DNA from 4 places in the Roseateles sp. GW835-FHT13E02 genome. Region 4 is predicted to be linked to each of the others. Evidence: predicted binding sites of a transcription regulator. Region 4 holds the regulator's gene; each other region holds the start of a gene.
The links. Region 4 encodes sigma-54, which starts transcription at its own class of promoters, with help from an activator protein. Its sites were predicted from a motif close to TGGCANGNAANCTGCTTT; they were not measured.
Positions count from the first base shown of each region.

Region 1: a site for sigma-54 is predicted at 2,170-2,187, ahead of glnA (type I glutamate--ammonia ligase). Genes of this name have one in related genera too.
Region 2: a site for sigma-54 is predicted at 1,637-1,654, ahead of AC1Q6P_RS20560 (TorF family putative porin). Genes of this name have one in related genera too.
Region 3: a site for sigma-54 is predicted at 1,395-1,412, ahead of AC1Q6P_RS10840 (PEP-CTERM sorting domain-containing protein). Genes of this name have one in related genera too.

Region 1 is NZ_JBXAGJ010000014.1:1,947-6,124, reverse strand. It holds gene AC1Q6P_RS14630 (hypothetical protein) at 1-449, opposite strand, end outside; gene glnA (type I glutamate--ammonia ligase) at 651-2,066, opposite strand; gene AC1Q6P_RS14620 (competence/damage-inducible protein A) at 2,367-3,191, opposite strand; gene AC1Q6P_RS14615 (EI24 domain-containing protein) at 3,188-4,087, opposite strand.
Region 2 is NZ_JBXAGJ010000024.1:90,618-94,795, forward strand. It holds gene AC1Q6P_RS20555 (YifB family Mg chelatase-like AAA ATPase) at 1-1,418, opposite strand, end outside; gene AC1Q6P_RS20560 (TorF family putative porin) at 1,763-2,503, shown strand; gene glnK (P-II family nitrogen regulator) at 2,547-2,885, shown strand; gene AC1Q6P_RS20570 (ammonium transporter) at 2,957-4,178, shown strand, end outside.
Region 3 is NZ_JBXAGJ010000009.1:115,197-119,374, reverse strand. It holds gene AC1Q6P_RS10850 (FAD-binding oxidoreductase) at 1-331, opposite strand, end outside; gene AC1Q6P_RS10845 (MliC family protein) at 330-983, shown strand; gene AC1Q6P_RS10840 (PEP-CTERM sorting domain-containing protein) at 1,498-2,142, shown strand; gene AC1Q6P_RS10835 (pirin family protein) at 2,327-3,268, opposite strand; gene AC1Q6P_RS10830 (hypothetical protein) at 3,660-3,851, shown strand; gene AC1Q6P_RS10825 (TIR domain-containing protein) at 4,170-4,178, opposite strand, start outside.
Region 4 is NZ_JBXAGJ010000020.1:41,624-45,801, reverse strand. It holds gene AC1Q6P_RS18385 (pre-peptidase C-terminal domain-containing protein) at 1-220, shown strand, start outside; gene AC1Q6P_RS18380 (SGNH/GDSL hydrolase family protein) at 283-1,296, opposite strand; gene AC1Q6P_RS18375 (RNA polymerase factor sigma-54) at 1,492-3,021, opposite strand; gene lptB (LPS export ABC transporter ATP-binding protein) at 3,120-3,929, opposite strand; gene lptA (lipopolysaccharide transport periplasmic protein LptA) at 3,926-4,178, opposite strand, start outside.

The DNA of each region.
Region 1 (4,178 bases), on a different contig from region 4:
GCGTATTCACGCTGCGTGGTGGCCAGGCGCTCCTCGGCCTCGCGCAGCTCGGTTTCCAGCACACGGCGGCGCTCGTTGTCGCGGCTGCGCTGCTGGTTCGGGTCGACCCGGCCGCCGTCGCTGCTGCTGCGCGCCGCGGGCGTGCTGCTGGCTTCACCATGCGAGCCCCCGGCCGTGCCTGCCGAGCCTGCCTTGGGCTTGGGCGACTGCACCACGGTGATGGGCGAGCCCTCGATGGTGCGGCAGCCCTTCTCCGACGCTTCCTTGGCCGACAAGGCATCGGTGTAGAGCACCGGCGGGCCGGGGCAGCGGTAGACCGTGCCCTGGGCCTGAGCACCCGAGGCCAGGGCCGAGATGAGCGCGCCCGCACTCCAAACGGCCCATTTCGGCAGACCGGCTCGGGCACTCTTGCGGATCGAAGTCATCGGCGAAGCGGATCGGATCAACATGGCGCGATTGTGGCCCATGTGCTGTGCCCGCAGTCAACGCACAAACCCGCTGAATCCCGCCTTGTCCTGCGCAACCCACAGGCGAGGAACCCGGGCCGGGCATGAAAAAGGACGGCCGAGGCCGTCCTTTGCGTTGAGCCTTGCGGCTCGTGAAAGCCCGGCCTGCAGCGCACATCACGGCACGCTGAGGGCCGGCGGCCATCACAGTGCGTAGTACATGTCGAACTCGACCGGGTGGGTCGCCATGCGCAGGCGGGTCACTTCCTGCATCTTCAGATCGATGTAGGCGTCAATGTAAGCATCGGTGAACACGCCACCCTTGGTCAGGAAGGCACGGTCCTTGTCCAGCGCTTCCAGGGCCTGGTCCAGGCTGTGGCAGACGGTGGGCACCAGTGCGTCTTCTTCCGGCGGCAGGTGGTACAGGTCCTTGGTGGCGGCTTCGCCCGGGTGGATCTTGTTTTCCACGCCGTCCAGACCGGCCATCAGCAGCGCTGCGAAGCACAGATAGGGGTTGGCCGAAGGATCGGGGAAGCGCGCCTCGACACGGCGGCCCTTGGGGTTGGCCACGTAGGGGATGCGGATCGAGGCCGAGCGGTTCTTGGCCGAGTAGGCCAGCTTCACCGGGGCTTCGAAGCCAGGCACCAGGCGCTTGTACGAGTTCGTGCCGGGGTTGGTGATGGCGTTCAGGGCACGGGCGTGCTTGATGATGCCGCCGATGTAGTACAGGGCGAAGTCGCTCAGACCGGCGTAGCCGTCACCGGCGAACAGGTTCTTGCCGTCCTTCCACACGGACTGGTGCACGTGCATGCCGCTGCCGTTGTCGCCGACCAGGGGCTTGGGCATGAAGGTGGCGGTCTTGCCGTAGGCATGGGCCACGTTCTGGATCACGTACTTTTGCAGCTGGGTCCAGTCGGCGCGCTCGACCAGAGAGCTGAACTTGGTGCCGATTTCCATCTGGCCCGCGTTCGCCACTTCGTGGTGGTGCACTTCAACCGGGATGCCCAGTTGTTCCAGGATCAAGCACATTTCCGAGCGCATGTCCTGGCCGCTGTCGACCGGGGGCACGGGGAAGTAGCCACCCTTGACGGTCGGACGATAGCCGGTGTTGCCGTGCTCGTATTCCTTGCCGGTGTTCCAGGCGCCTTCTTCGGATTCGATCTTGAAGAAGGAACCCGACATGTCGTTGGCCCAACGCACCGAGTCGAAGATGAAGAATTCGGGCTCAGGACCGAAGTAGGCGGTGTCGCCCAGGCCGGAGGCCTTCAGGTACGCTTCCGCGCGCTTGGCCAGGGAGCGGGGATCGCGCTCGTAAGCCTTGCCGTCGGCCGGGTCGACCACGTCGCAGGACAGGATCAGGGTCGGCTCTTCGAAGAAGGGGTCGATATTGGCCGTGTTCGGATCGGGCATGAGCAGCATGTCCGAGGCTTCGATGCCCTTCCAGCCTGCGATGGACGAGCCGTCGAAAGCATGGCCGGAGACGAACTTGTCTTCGTCGAAGTGCGAAACCGGCACGGTCACGTGCTGTTCCTTGCCACGGGTGTCGGTGAAACGGAAGTCAACAAACTTGACTTCGTTTTCCTTGACGATCTTCATCACGTCGGCGACGGTCTTGGCCATCAGAAACTCCTAAACGGGTAAGTAGCGGGAGAAAGCTTGCGGATGCGTAGGTATTTGTTTGGCTTGCACTGCTCGAACAGACTCAGGCCGCGCAGCCTTTGATTAAGCAGTTTGTGTGCCAACTTTGGGCTGCTCGTGCGCTTTGCGTCAGCCCTCAGGGCCCAGCCCCGCAAGCCCTGCGCTGCACCGGTGCATCCGGCCCCAAAGCCCCGGGATTATGGGCCGAGGCCCGGCCCCGGAACAGGGCGGCCAGTCAAGAAATCACGAGACAATCACCAAAATAGTGCAAGGTCAGGCGGCTCAACGCACCAATTCAGTGCTCACCGAGGCACCAAACTGGATCACGCCGCTTTTCAGTGCCTGGTAGGCCGCGTCCATCTGTTCCGCCGGGCCTTTGACGCCCAGCTCGATATGGCGGCCCCACTGCGGGTGGTCCACGCTGGGCAGGCTGAATACCTTGATGCCCGGGAACTCCGCCTCCACCCGCTCCATCAGCGGGGTCAGGCTGGCCTCCATGGCGCCCTGCACGATCAGCGAGAGCTCCTGGCGCTGCACCGGGCGCTGCAGATCGGCGTGGCGCTGGTCCAGCACCCACTCCATCATCGGGTGCGCCATCACCGGGAAGCCGGGCACGAAGTAGACCGTGCCGACCGAAAAGCCCGGGATCTTGTTGAAGGGGTTGGGGATGATGTCGGCGCCGACCGGGAACACGCCCATCTCCAGGCGGCGCAAGGTGTCGGGGTGTTCGGGGTCGACCGACTCGCCCTTCTCTGCCGCCATGTCCTGGATGCGCTGCCAGATCAGGGCGCGCGCCTCGGGATGCAGGGCCAGCTCGCGGTCGAGCGCGGCAGCCGCGGCCTGGCGGGTGTGGTCGTCCGGCGTGGCGCCGATGCCGCCACAGCTGATCACCAGGTCACCGCTGGCGAAGGCCTCGCGCAGCCGGGCGCTGATGTGAGCACGGTCATCGCCCAGGTACTGGGCCCAGTCCAGGCTCATGCCGCGCGCGGCCAGGATCTCGATGAACTTGCTGAGGTGCTTGTCCTGGCGCTTGCCGGACAAAATCTCGTCGCCAATGATGATCAGGCCGATCTTGGGCCGAGGGGTCAAAACCGAGGGGGTGTTCATGCGTCAGCCTTGGGCAGCAATGGGGGTGTAGGGGTGGGAGCTGCAGCATCGAGAACCAGGCCCGAGGGTCCGGGCGCCGCGGCCGAGCGGCTCAGGCGCAGCTCCTGCAGCGCAGCCAGGCAGTAATGCGTGAACCACAAGGAAGAAAAAGCAAAAACCAGGGTGTAGAGCCAGATCGAGGCCAGGATCAAAAACGGCGCCAAGGCGACGGCCATCACGCCAAACGCCCAAATCGCTGCCGGCGCGGCACCGAGGTAGCCCGTCAGCAGGCCCAGGCCCAGCAGGGGCAGGCGGTGCAGGCGCAGCAGCTGACGCCGCTCGGCCACCGAGGCGTGCTCGGACAAGGCGTCGTAGGCAAACACCCGGTAACCCAGCCAGCCCCAGATCAGCGGCGGCACGATCAGCACCAGGGGTGGAATCAGCAGGAAAGGCAGGCTGATCACAAAGGCCAGCAGCGCCGCCACTCCATGAGCGAGCGACCACAGCAGCGAATGCACAAAGGACGCACCCCGTTTGCGCTCCAGCAGCGGAAAGCGTCGCTGCGCCACCAGATTGACGGCGGTGGGCGTCAGCAGCAAGGCCACCAGCAAGAGGCTCAGCACCACCAGCACCGGCAGGGCCAGGGCCAGCACCAGCAAGGGCGCCAGGGCCGAGCGGAAACCGCCCAGACCGACATGGTCCAGCCAGCCCAGCAAGGACTCGATCAGGCGCCAGGACTCCAGCTGCGCGCGCATGCCGTCCACGGCCTGCTCCCAGAAAAAGTAGCCCAGGCCGAAGGCCAGACCGGCCGCGATCAGCAGGGGCAGCAGGGACAGGGCGATCACCCGCGGATGCAGGCAGTAGGCGGCCGCACGCCAGAAGGCGTCGGCCACACGGCTCATGGATTGAACAGGCATGTCGGGATGGTGAAGGCGAAACCGCGACGCGGCTCAAAAAACCGAACAAAAAAAGAGCGGCCCGGGGCCGCTCGCAGTGCAGGGGATCGGC
Region 2 (4,178 bases), on a different contig from region 4:
ACGCGCAGCACGCGGTGGTGGCTGCGGGCGCTCCAGGACAGGCGTTGCGCGGCCTTGATCAGAAAGGCCTGGGCGGCGGGCTCGAGCGCGACATGCGAGTCGACTTGGGCGGCGCTGAGCGCGGCATTGCTGCAGCCTTGGCGTTCCAGGGCCCGCAGGCGAGCGCGGGCGACGCGTGCGGCCACCACGGCGCTGGCTTCGCCATCGGCGGCGCTGTGCAGCAGCTCGGGCGGCTGCACCGGCACCTCGACCAGCAGGTCCAGCCGGTCCAGAAAGGGGCCGCTGAGGCGCGACTGATAACGTGCAATCTGATCGGGTGCGCAGCGGCAGGCCCGCAGCGGGCTGCCATGGTTGCCGCAGGGGCAGGGGTTCATGGCAGCGACCAGCTGGAAGCGGGCCGGGAACTCTGCCTGACGCGCGGCGCGCGAGATGAGGATGCGGCCGGTTTCCATCGGTTCACGCAGGGCTTCCAGGGCCGAGCGGTTGAACTCGGGCAGTTCATCGAGAAACAAAACGCCATGCTGGGCCAGTGAGATTTCGCCCGGACGCGGCGGTGAGCCACCGCCGACCAGGGCCACGGCCGAGGCGCTGTGGTGCGGGTTGCGCATCACGCGCTGGCGCCAGCGTTCGGGCTGAAACTGGCCGGCCAGGCTGAGCACGGCGGCCGATTCCAGGGCCTCGTCTTCGTTCATCGGCGGCAGCAGGCCGCACAGGCGCTGGGCCAGCATGGATTTGCCCGTGCCCGGCGGCCCCACCATCAAGAGGCTCAGGCCGCCGGCCGCGGCGATCTCGAGCGCGCGCTTGGCCCCGGCCTGGCCTTTGATGTCGCGCAGATCGGGCGCTGCGGCGGCGGGCTGGGCTGGTGTCAGCGCGCGGGCGCGCGGCAGCAGGCTGTCGCTGCCGGGGCGCAAGGCCTCGACCAGGTCGAGCAGATGGCGCGCGGCATGCACCGGCACGCCCTCGACCAGGGCCGCCTCGGCGGCGCTGGCTTCGGGCAGCAGCAGGCGCCGGCTGCTGCCTTCGCGCCGCAGCGCCAGGCTCATGGCCAGGGCACCACGCACCGGTCGCAGCTCGCCGCCCAGGGACAGCTCGCCGGCGCACTCCAGGCGCTCCAGCTGCTGCGCATCGATCTGTTCGCTGGCCGCCAGCAGGCCCAGGGCGATGGGCAGGTCGAAGCGGCCGCCTTCCTTGGGCAGCTCCGCCGGCGCCAGATTCACGGTGATTCTTTTGTTGTGGGGAAAAGAGAGCCCGCTGTTCTGCAGGGCCGCGCGCACGCGTTCGCGCGACTCCTTGACCTCGGTTTCGGCCAGGCCGACCAAGGTGAAGGAGGGCAGGCCGTTGGCCAGATGCACCTCCACGCTGACCGGCGCGGCGGTCAGCCCGTCCAGGGCGCGGCTGTGGACAACGGCCAGAGACATGGTGTTCTTGCTCTCCCTTGCAGGCGCCGGGCGGGCCGGGTCGGGCCCGCCGGCTGGCTTGATTGTGCCCGCCGGCCCGAGCTTTCAGGCACACAAAGCGTGCCTTGCACCAAGAGAGTGCGCTTGGACTGGTGCTCGGTCTCGGTCCTGCGAGCAATTGGTGCATGGGCCTCGGTGTTTGCCCTGGACAAAGGATCTGCCGCCGCCCGCCTGAAAGCTGGCACGGAAGCTGCGATGCCAAAGCCAAGTGCCCACAAGTGCCCGCAATGGCCCCGGCTTTCTCGTCTCCCCGTCTTTCACGGCTTTTGTTTGTCCTTTTTGAATCAACCTTCCAGGAGTTCCGCATGAAGACAACACCGTTTGCTTTGGCCACGACGTTTGCCCTGGTTCTGGGCACCTTGCTGCCCCTGGCGGCACAGGCCGAAGAGGCTGCCAGCCCGCTGAGCTTCAATGCCAGCGTCACCACCGATTACCGCTACCGCGGTATTTCGCAAAGCCGCCTGAAGCCCGCTCTGCAAGGCGGCGCGGACTATGTGGCTGCCAACGGCTTCTACATCGGCACCTGGGCCTCCACCATCAAGTGGATCAAGGACGCGCCCTACAACGGCGGCGCTTCGGTGGAGATCGATGTGTACGGTGGTTACAAGACCGAGGTGGCGCCGGGCCTGACCCTCGATGTGGGCGCGCTGACCTACATCTACTCGGGCAATGACCTGAACCCCAGCGCCAACACCACCGAGGTCTACGGCGCCCTGAGCTACGGCGTCTTCACCGCCAAGTATTCGCACAGCACCACCAATCTCTTCGGCACCGCCAACAGCAAGGGCAGCGGCTACCTGGACCTGAGCGCCACGCTGGACCTGGGCGAGGGCTTCAGCCTGGTGCCGCATCTGGGCCGCCAGAAGGTCAAGAACAACCCGGCTGGTTCCTACACCGATTACGCGGTGACCCTGAACAAGGACTACGCCGGCATCAGCTTCGGCGCCACCTTGATCAACACCAACACGGACGCCTACGTCGGTGGCCCGTCGTCCAAGAACCTGGGCAAGAGCGGCTTTGTGCTCTCGGCCAAGAAGACCTTCTGATCTGCACGGATCGAGCGAACTCAAGACTTCGGAGACTCTCCCCATGAAACTCATCACCGCCATCATCAAACCCTTCAAGCTCGACGAGGTGCGCGAAGCCCTGAGCGCCATCGGCGTGCAAGGCCTGACTGTCACCGAGGTCAAGGGCTTCGGTCGCCAGAAAGGCCACACCGAGCTCTACCGCGGCGCCGAGTACGTGGTGGACTTCCTGCCCAAGGTGAAGGTCGAGGCCGCCGTGGCCGACGCCGTGGTGGAGCAGGTGATCGAGGCCATCGAGGGCGCCGCCCGCACCGGCAAGATCGGTGACGGCAAGATTTTTGTCTCTCCGCTGGACCAGGTGGTGCGCATCCGCACCGGCGAAACCGGTCAAGACGCGCTCTGAACCCGCCCGAGCGCAACTCAACAAGACGCCAGCCAGGCACACCCAAAATCCGTAGGAGATCTGCAATGATCATCAAGAAACTTCTCGCCACCTTGGCCTTGGCCGCCGCGGTGCTCGCACCGGCCGCCTGGGCGCAAGACGGCGCAGCCTCGGCTCCGGCTGCGGTGGCCACCGCAGCGGCGCCCGACGCCAGCGCGCCCGCCGCCGTGGCGCCGGTCGCACCGGCCCCTGAAGCCTCGGCCGCAGCACCGGCCAGCGCCGCGCCGGCCGACGCGGCCTCGGCCCCGGTGCTGGTGCCCAACAAGGGCGACACCACCTGGATGATGCTGTCCACCCTGCTGGTCATCCTGATGACCGTGCCCGGCCTGGCCCTGTTCTACGGCGGCCTGGTGCGCAGCAAGAACATGCTGTCGGTGCTGATGCAGGTGATGGTGGCTTTCTCGATGATCGTGGTGCTGTGGGTGATCTACGGCTACAGCTTCGCCTTCACCGAGGGCAATGCCTTCATCGGCGGCACCGACCGGCTGATGCTCAAGGGCGTCTGGGACAACGCGGCCGGCACCTTTGCCAACGCGGCCACTTTCAGCAAGGGCGTGGTCATCCCGGAGATCGTGTTCGCAGCCTTCCAGGCCACCTTCGCCGGCATCACCGCCTGCCTGATCATTGGCGCCTTTGCCGAACGCATCAAGTTCAGCGCCGCCCTGGCTTTCCTGGCTCTGTGGTTCACCTTCAGCTACCTGCCGGTGGCGCACATGGTTTGGTTCTGGATGGGCCCGGATGCCTACACCGCCGCAGGTGTGGTCGATGAAGTGAACGGCAAGGCCGGTCTGCTCTGGCAATGGGGCGCGCTGGACTTCGCCGGCGGCACCGTGGTGCACATCAACGCCGCCGTGGCCGGCCTGGTCGGCGCCTTCATGGTGGGCAAGCGCATCGGTTACGGCAAGGAAGCCTTCACCCCGCACAGCCTGACCCTGACCATGGTCGGCGCCTCGCTGCTGTGGGTGGGTTGGTTCGGTTTCAACGCCGGCTCGGCGCTGGAAGCCAATGGCTTCGCCGCCCTGGCCTTCATCAACACCCTGGTGGCCACCGCCGCTGCGGTGCTGTCCTGGTCCATCGGTGAAGCGCTGCACAAGGGCAAGGCTTCGATGCTGGGCGCGGCCTCCGGCGCCGTGGCCGGCCTGGTGGCCATCACTCCGGCCGCTGGCAATGTGGGTGTCGGCGGTGCGCTGATCATCGGCGTGATCGCGGGCTTCGCCTGCCTCTGGGGCGTGTCGGGTCTGAAGAAGCTGCTGG
Region 3 (4,178 bases), on a different contig from region 4:
CGCGCAAATCCAGCTGCAGGCCGCCGGCAATCGCCACCTGCCCGCCCATGCTGAAATGCCCGCCGCCCACAGCGACTTGCCCGGGCCAGGCGCGCAAAGCGGCCGCGATCTCGGCGGCCGAGCGCGGGTGCTCGATCCCGGCGACCGGCACGCTGTACAGACGGGTGACGTTGTGCACCCACAGCTCCGGCGCGCAATGCACCGCCGTGGGCAGCAGGCTGAGCAGACCGGCTTGGGCCAGGCCCAGAACCAGGCGGCGCCGGCCCAGCGCCGGCAGCGCGGCAAGATCGCTTAATCTCTGATCGCTGCTAACTTTTGGAGTCCCTGCCATGTTTTGCATCTTTTCGCGCTCCCTGGTTTTCGCGCAGCGTAGCGCAATCCGCATGCGGCCCGGCCTGTTCGGCCTGCTCTTGGCCCTGCTCGGCGGCGCCGCACCCGCGCTGCAGGCGGCGCCTGGTCCGGCCTTCGACTGCGCCAAGGTCCAGCCCGGCAGCATCGCCGCCTTGGTCTGCGCGGATGCGGGCCTCGTGCAGCTGGACCGCCAGCTGGCCCAGGTCTACGGCCAGGCTCTGAAGAAGGCCGCCAAGGAGCGCCCGCCCCTGCTCAAGGCCGAGCAGCGCGGCTGGGTCAAGGGCCGGGACGAGTGCTGGAAGAGCGAGGACAAACCGGCCTGCGTGAAAGACAGTTATGTCCGCCGCATCGCCGAGCTGCAGGCTCGCTACCGACTGCTGCCGGCGCAGGGCCCGATACGCTGGGCCTGTGATGGCAATGCCGCCAAGGAGGTGGTGGTGAACTTCTTCGCCACCGAGCCGCCGACCCTGGTGGCCGAGTTCGGCGACAGCAGCTCGCTGATGTTTGCCGAGCGCAGCGCCAGCGGCAGCCGCTATGTCGGCCGCAATCAGAGCTTTTGGGAGCACCAGGGCGAAGCCCGCATCGTCTGGGGCTACCAGGCGCCGGAGATGGTCTGCCGCCAGTCCCGGTGAAGAGGTGCGCCGTGCCCTGCCGCATGTGGCCGGGCGCCTGGGGCTTGGGCGTTAGAGCGGCGATGGCGCGCTGCTTGGCCTGGCTGGTCGCTCGCTCGCCCGCCCGCCGGTGCTGGCGCCCGAGTTACACGGTATCCATGCGGCCTGCACGAGTGGGCCTCAGCAGCTAAAGCTGCGGCGCGCTTGGCGGGCTTCGCGGCAAACTGTCGCCAATCTTTACAACTTGTTTCGTGAGCCGCCGCCGATGTGGCCATACCGCCTGGCCTTGCAAGGTTCCCCGCGTTTCGGGGGGGGGCGGCCCTGACCGTGAAGCAAGACACGCCTGCTCGTTCTCAAATCCGGCCATCTGCTCGGAAACAGGGCTGCCTTGACCCGTCTTGTGCCTGACTCCACTTGGCGCAGCACTCGCGCTGGCATGTCATTTGCGTGGTGACGTTTGCTCTCCACTTGGGGGAGCCCGTCCATGCGATAGGGGGGCGGAACACCATGAATTCGAAAGAGCGACAGAAAGATGATGAAAAACGCAATCCATTCCTTTGCCATCGCAACCCTTGGCTTGGCCCTCGCAGGCGCCGCCCACGCTGGACCCGTCCATGTTGGCGTGATGAACGGCGGCGGCTTCGGTGGCGTCAATGGCAATGCCAACACCGCGCAGCAAGGCATCCTGTCTTCGACCCTGGGCTTCGTCAACAGCGGGTTTCAAGTCCAGGCCGGCGACAAAGTGCAGGTCACTGCAAGCGGCACCCTGTGCCTGAGCGGCAATATGGGCTGTGGCGACGCGAACGGGCAAGTGATGCAGGGTCTTGGCAACGGGACTTCGCACTTCACGGGGCTGAACAATCTCTTCGGCGCCTTGGTCGGCAGCATTGTTGGCGACGACAGTGGCAACTTCCAGGCCTTTGATGCCGCCGACGTGGCAAACGGTATCTCGCAAAGCTCCTTGTTCGCTCTCGGTACGAACGTGCAGTTCACAGCAACCCGCAGCGGCCGCCTCTACCTGGGTGTGAGCGATTCGGCCTTCTGGGACAACGCGGGTGCTGGCTTCGAAGTGACGCTGTCGCGCATCCCTTCGGGCAATCAAGTGCCCGAGCCCTCGTCCTGGGCACTGGCCGGGCTGGCTCTGTTCGCAGCCTTCGCTGCACGTCGCCGCAGCGCCTGAGCTTGACGCTTGAGCTCGACGTTCGCGCTCGGCGTGAGCCGGCTGAACACGGCCCCCGGCATCGGCCGCCCTTGAAGGGTGAGCGCGGGTGCGATTGAAGCGCTTCGAAGAAAAGTAGCCGCTGCAAGCCAGCGTTAGCTAGCTAGTTAGCCGCAAACCCGCGCCCATCTTTTGGGGGCTGACCTCAGTAGCCGCTGGCCGGCAGGCGCGGGGCCACCAGGCGCCGGCCTTCATCGCCCTGCACCCGGCCGAAGCGCGGGCCGCCCGCTTCGCGCTGCGCATCCCAATCGGCCTGCGCCCGGGCCACCGCCGCACGGCTGAGGCCGACGAAGTTCCACCACATTTCGATCTCGGCCGGGAAGGGCTCGCCGCCCAGCAGCAGCAGGCGGCCGCCGGCACTGAGGTGGAGGGACGCAGGCGCCTGCCCCGGCGCCAGATAGGCCAGCTCGCCCGTGCCCAGGGTCTCGCCGGCCAGGCCCAGTTCGCCTTCCAGCGGCAGCAGGCCATGCTCGAAATCGCCGCGCAGCTCCAGCTGCAGCTCGACGGCTTGGCTCGGTGCATGGATCTCCAGGCCCAGCAGCGGGGTGTAGACCCGCGGCGGCGCCGTGCGGCCGGCGTGGCTGCCGGCCAGCAGGGTCCAATGCGCTCCTTGCTCCTGCCAGCGCGGCAGGCTGGCATGGTGCTCGAAGGCCGGCGGCCGGTCTTCCTCGCCCGGGGGCAGGGCGATCCAGAGCTGGGCCGCGTGGATGCGCGCGGTGCCGGCGGGTGCGTCCTCGGTGTGGACGATGCCGTGGCCGGCCGTCATCAAGTTCACCTCGCCAGGCCGGATCAGCTGCTCGCTGCCCAGGCTGTCGCGGTGCAGGATCTCGCCCTCGATCATCCAGGTGACGGTCTGCAGGCCGATGTGCGGATGGCCGCCGACATGCAGACCGCCATTCGCCAGCGCCTGACCCTCAAACTGCACGGGCCCGATGTGGTCGAGAAAACACCAGGCACCCACGCGGCGCCGCTGCGCCGTCGGTAGCGCGCGGCGAATGGTCAGGCCTTCGCCGAGCTCGGTGCGGCGGGCGCTGATTCGGTCGAAGGGGGCGGCGGGGGCGCTGTTGGCGTCGTTGCTCAGGCTCATGCGAGGGCTCCGGGGTGGCTGGGCGACATCATCGCCCGAAAAAGACCGACCCAGACCCGCGGCGTGGGTCCACGTGGCGGGCCTAGTTTCGGCATGCCGAAGGCTGAGGTGCCAGCTCGCCATGAGGCAGCTTCTTTTACTGCTGCGCAGCAGCGTTGTGGAATTCCTGGCGGCGCGTCTTGATGCGGAGCTGCCTCATTGGGCTCGTGGTTTGTGAAAGCCGGCGCTGTTCGAGCACCTTGCATCGAGAAGGGCGAGATGCTTCGAGTCGTGGTGATGTCTGATGCCTATCAATCGGCACGCCTATCCCTGTGCCGGAGCAACGTTCTGCAACACCAAAGCCAGCTGTGCTGTCAGCACAAGCCTTCAAATTCAAGGCCTGACCCCGGCCGTGGGTGACCCCGGCCGTGGGTTGAGCGGCGACGTCAACCACCTGCGGCACGTCCTCGTGCTCGGCATCGCCGCCTACGACGCGGACGACAAGCGCTTGATCGCTGGCACGCAGCTGTTCGACGTCAGTTCCAGCTTCGCGCTGGAAGAACTGAGGTTCACGACGGCGCTGCCGTTGGCTTATGAGCGGTGAGCGGGCAAGAGGCGGCAGCAGCCGAGCAGCCGAGATCAGGCCTTCAATTTCAAGGTGCCGCATGCCCATCGGCCATTGCGCGACTATTCAACTAGGGCACCTTGCGCTTCTAGCTGCGCGCCTTCAAATTCAAGGCTTGGCCCAAGCTGTACGTCGGGCGCGTTGGTGGGCGTCCGTCTACGAGTGTGGGGAATTAACATTTAAGACTTGGCCCCGAATATTGCCCCCGATTTTCTAGCGCCAAGCTGGTTCAACGTCTCAATAGCTACCTCGGCCATTGGCCTACCAGCCAAAAACTCGTCTGCCGCCGCTGACAGATTATTGAAC
Region 4 (4,178 bases):
TCGGCAGCTCAAGTTTCAGCTTTCCGGGGGTACGGGCGATGGCGATCTCTACGCCCGCCTGGCATCGGCGCCGAGCACCACGGTGTATGACAAGAAATCCGATGGCTCGAGCAATGCAGAAACCATCAGCTTCGCCTCACCCGTGGCGGGCACCTACTATCTGCTGCTCAATGCCTACGCGGCGGTCAACAACGCGCGCCTGCTGGCGACCTTGAGCTGAAGCCGGGCGGCGCTGGCCGCCAGCTTCGGGGCCGGTGCTCCAGGCGACCGGCCCTTGTCTTTTCAGCTGCGGCGCTGGCGACCGGCGCGCAGACCCAGGGCTGCCAGGCCCAGGCCCATCAGCAGCCAGGTCTGCGGTTCCGGCACGGCGGCCAGCATGCCCTGGCCGAGGTAGCTGTGGGTCAGCGTGGTCGGGTGGATGCGGTCCCAGTACATATAGCTCTCGGGGTTGCTGCAGGTGCTGCCGTCGGGCTGGCCGACATAGCCGGTGAAGCAGGCCGCCGTCACATTGCTGAAGCCGTAGAGCGCCGCGTTGTCGACCAGGGCTTGCTGCGTGCCCAGGGTGTCGAAGTAACGGATGTCGATGCCGGGCAGGGCGCGCAGCTGGCCGATAGCCTGATTCAGGCCGAGGTTGAAGCCCAGGGAGAGCTGGTGCAACTGGCCCGAGAGGCCGGAGGACAGGCCGGCCGGCGTCTGGCCCAGATCGGGCAGGCCCGGCATCAGGAAGTTGCGTGCGCCCAGGCCGTAGAGGGTCTGCACGGCATTGCTGAGGTTCTGGATGGCCGCTTGCGCCGTGGCCTGCGAGAAACCCAGGTACTGGAAATCATTGGCCCCGCCCCACAGCAGGTACAGCGCCTGGCTGTCGGCGGCCGTGCCGGCCAGGCCGGACTGGAAGGCGCCCACTTGCGAGAGCATGCCCGTGTTCTGCAAGGCGGCCGGGGCACCTGCGGCCACCGCCGCGCCGTTGAGCCAGCCGGTTTGGGCACCGCCCCAGGCGTAATCCTGCAGGCTCACGCCCAGGCCTTGCGCGAGGTGCTCGACGGCCACCTGGCCGTTGGAAAAACGACCCTGGAAATAGTTGCCCGGCTGGGGCACTGCGCCGCCGGTGGCGCGGTAGAAATTGCCGTTGTCCGAGAGGCTGTCGCCGAAGGCGATCACGCGGCTGTAGCTGGTGGCGGCGCTGCTGCCCGTGGCCTGAGCCTGAGCTTGGGAGGGGGCGGCCCAGGCCAGGTTGGCGGCGAGTATCAGCAGGGCGGGCAGGCGGGCGCCGGCCGGGGAGCGGAGGGTGGTGTTCACGGCAGACCTTTCAAGTAACGATCCAAGTCAGCGGCATGATGGCATGTCTCGAAATGGGAATCACCTGAAATCGGTGTGCGTGTTCACGTTTGGGGGTGAACAGGTGAACGGGTGAACAGGTGAACAGGTGAATGGTGAATCGTGGGGTGTGGTTCACCAGTTCACTGATTCACCCGTTCACTCAAGCTTCAACCTTCAAACCACCCGCCGCATCGTCGTCGTCCCGATGTGCATGCCTTCGCGGTATTTGGCGACGGTGCGGCGCGCGACCTGGATGCCTTGTTCTTCCAGCATGCTGGCCAGGGCGCTGTCGGACAGGGGTTTGGCCGGGTTCTCGGCGGCGATGAACTGCTTGATCAGCTCGCGCACGGCGGTGCTGGAGGCTTCACCGCCAGCCTCGGTGGACAGGCCCGAGCCGAAGAAATACTTGAGCTCGAAGGTACCAAAGGGCGTGGCCATGTACTTGGCCGTGGTCACGCGCGAGATGGTTGATTCGTGCAGGCCCAGCTCGTCGGCGATCTCGCGCAGCACCAGGGGTTTCATGGCCACGGCGCCGTGGCTGAAGAAACCTTTTTGCCGCTCGACGATGGCGGTGGAGACGCGCAGGATGGTGTCGAAGCGCTGCTGGATGTTCTTGATGAACCAGCGCGCCTCCTGCAGCTGGCCGCCCAGGGCGCTGTTGCTGATGCCGCCGCGCGTCTGGCGCAGGGCGTTGGCGTAGAGCTCGTTGATGCGCAGCTTGGGCGCGACCTCGGGGTTGATGATGACGCGCAGCTCGCGGCCGACCTTGCGCACGATCACGTCCGGGATCACGGCCGGCGCCTGGCCGCGGGCAAAACGCCGGCCGGGCTTGGGCTCCAGGGCCACGATCAGGGCTTGCGCTTCACGCAGCAAGGCATCGTCGGCGCCGGTCAGCAGCATCAGGCGGCGGCTGTCGCGCTTGGCCAGCAGGTCCAAGTGCTTTTTGCAGATCATGATGGCGATCACCTGCGGCGCGCTGCGCGGCAGCTGGCGCAGCTGCAGCTCCAGGCATTCCGTCAGTTCGCGGGCACCGACGCCGGGCGGGTCCATGTGGTGCAGCCATTTGAGGGCGATGCGCAGGTGGTCGAGCAGCTCCTCGCGCTCGGCGGCGCTGTCCTCGTCGCCGTCCGGCACCAGGGCCTCGGCGATGGCTTCCAGGCTGTCCTCGAGATAGCCGTCCTCGTTGAGCGAATCGATCAGCAGGCGCAGCGCCAGCTGGTCGGTATCGCTGAGGTGCATGCCGGCCATCTGCTGGACCAGATGCTCTTGCAGGCTGATCTCGGCCGATTCCTGGTCGCTGCGTTCGCCGTCTTCATCGTTGCTGCCCGAGCCGCTGCCGTTGTTGCTGGGCAGTTCGCGGATGCCGTCGAAATCGTCGCCCTCGGTGCCGTTCTCCCAGTCCTCGCGTTCGGTGCTGCCGAAGTCTTCGGCCTGCAGCTCGGGCGTGGCCTCGGCCTCGGCGCCGCCGCCCAGCTCACGGTCGGCGCCGCTGTCCTCGGCGGCACTGGCCGGGCGCAGCTCGGGCAGCTCGGGCGTGGCGACGGAGAAGTCTTCTTCGGTTTCGAGCAGCGGGTTCTGCGCCAGCATCTGCTCGACTTCCTGATTCAGCTCCAGCGTGGACAGTTGCAGCAGGCGGATCGATTGCTGCAGCTGCGGCGTCAAGGCCAGATGCTGGCTCAGTCGAACCTGGAGTGACTGCTTCATGGCGCGGGCTCAGGGGCAGTCGTGAGATGCAGGAATCCCAGCATCAGCCCCGCGCGGGGCTGCCGTGGCAGCGGGCGTGTAGGCATCCATGGCCGGCTCTACATGCGGAAATGTTCGCCGAGATAGACCTTGCGCACATCGGCGTTGGCCACGATCTCGTCCGGCGTGCCCTCGGCCAGCACCGAGCCCTCGCTGATGATGTAGGCCCGGTCGCAGATGCCCAGGGTCTCGCGCACATTGTGGTCGGTGATCAGCACGCCGATCTGGCGCGCCTTCAGGAAGCCGATGATGCGCTGGATCTCCAGCACCGCGATCGGGTCCACGCCGGCGAAGGGTTCGTCCAGCAGGATGAAGCGCGGCTGAGTGGCCAGGGCGCGGGCGATCTCGACGCGGCGGCGTTCGCCGCCCGAGAGCGCCGGCGCCGGGCTGTCGCGCAGCTTCTCGATGCTGAGGTCGTGCAGCAGCGCTTCCAGCAGCTCCTTGATGCGCGGCTCCTTGAGCGCGCGGCCCTGCTCGTCGCGCTGCAGCTCCAGCACGGCGCGGATGTTCTGTTCCACCGTGAGCTTGCGGAAGATCGAGGCCTCCTGCGGCAGATAGCTCAGGCCCAGGCGGGCGCGCTGGTGGATGGGCAGGTGCTCGACCGACTGGTCGTCGATGTGGATCTCGCCGGCATCGGCGCGCACCAAGCCCACGATCATGTAGAAGCTGGTGGTCTTGCCGGCGCCGTTGGGGCCGAGCAGGCCAACCACCTCGCCGCTGTTGACGCCCAGATGCACGTTCTTGACCACGCGGCGCACGCCGTAGCTCTTGGCCAGGCCCTCGGCTTCCAGGCGGCTGCGCGGGCCGGATTCGAGGGCGGCCACGGGCGCGTGATGGGGGCTGGCGACGCTGCTGTTGCTGCTGCTCATGGCGCTTTGCGGGGGCTCAGGCTGGTGCTGGGCTTGAGTTGCACGCCGGAGGCCGCGGCCGCGGGTGCCGAGGCGGCCTCGGGCGCGCCGCCGCGCGGCATCATCACCACACGGACCCGGCCGCTCGGGTGGGGCGAGGTCTGGCCGCCCTCGAGGGTGAAGACCTCGCTGCGGTTGTCGAACAGAATGACTGCGCCGGTCACCTCGTCGGCCACCGTCGTGCCCTGCAGGCGGCGCACCACGGCATTG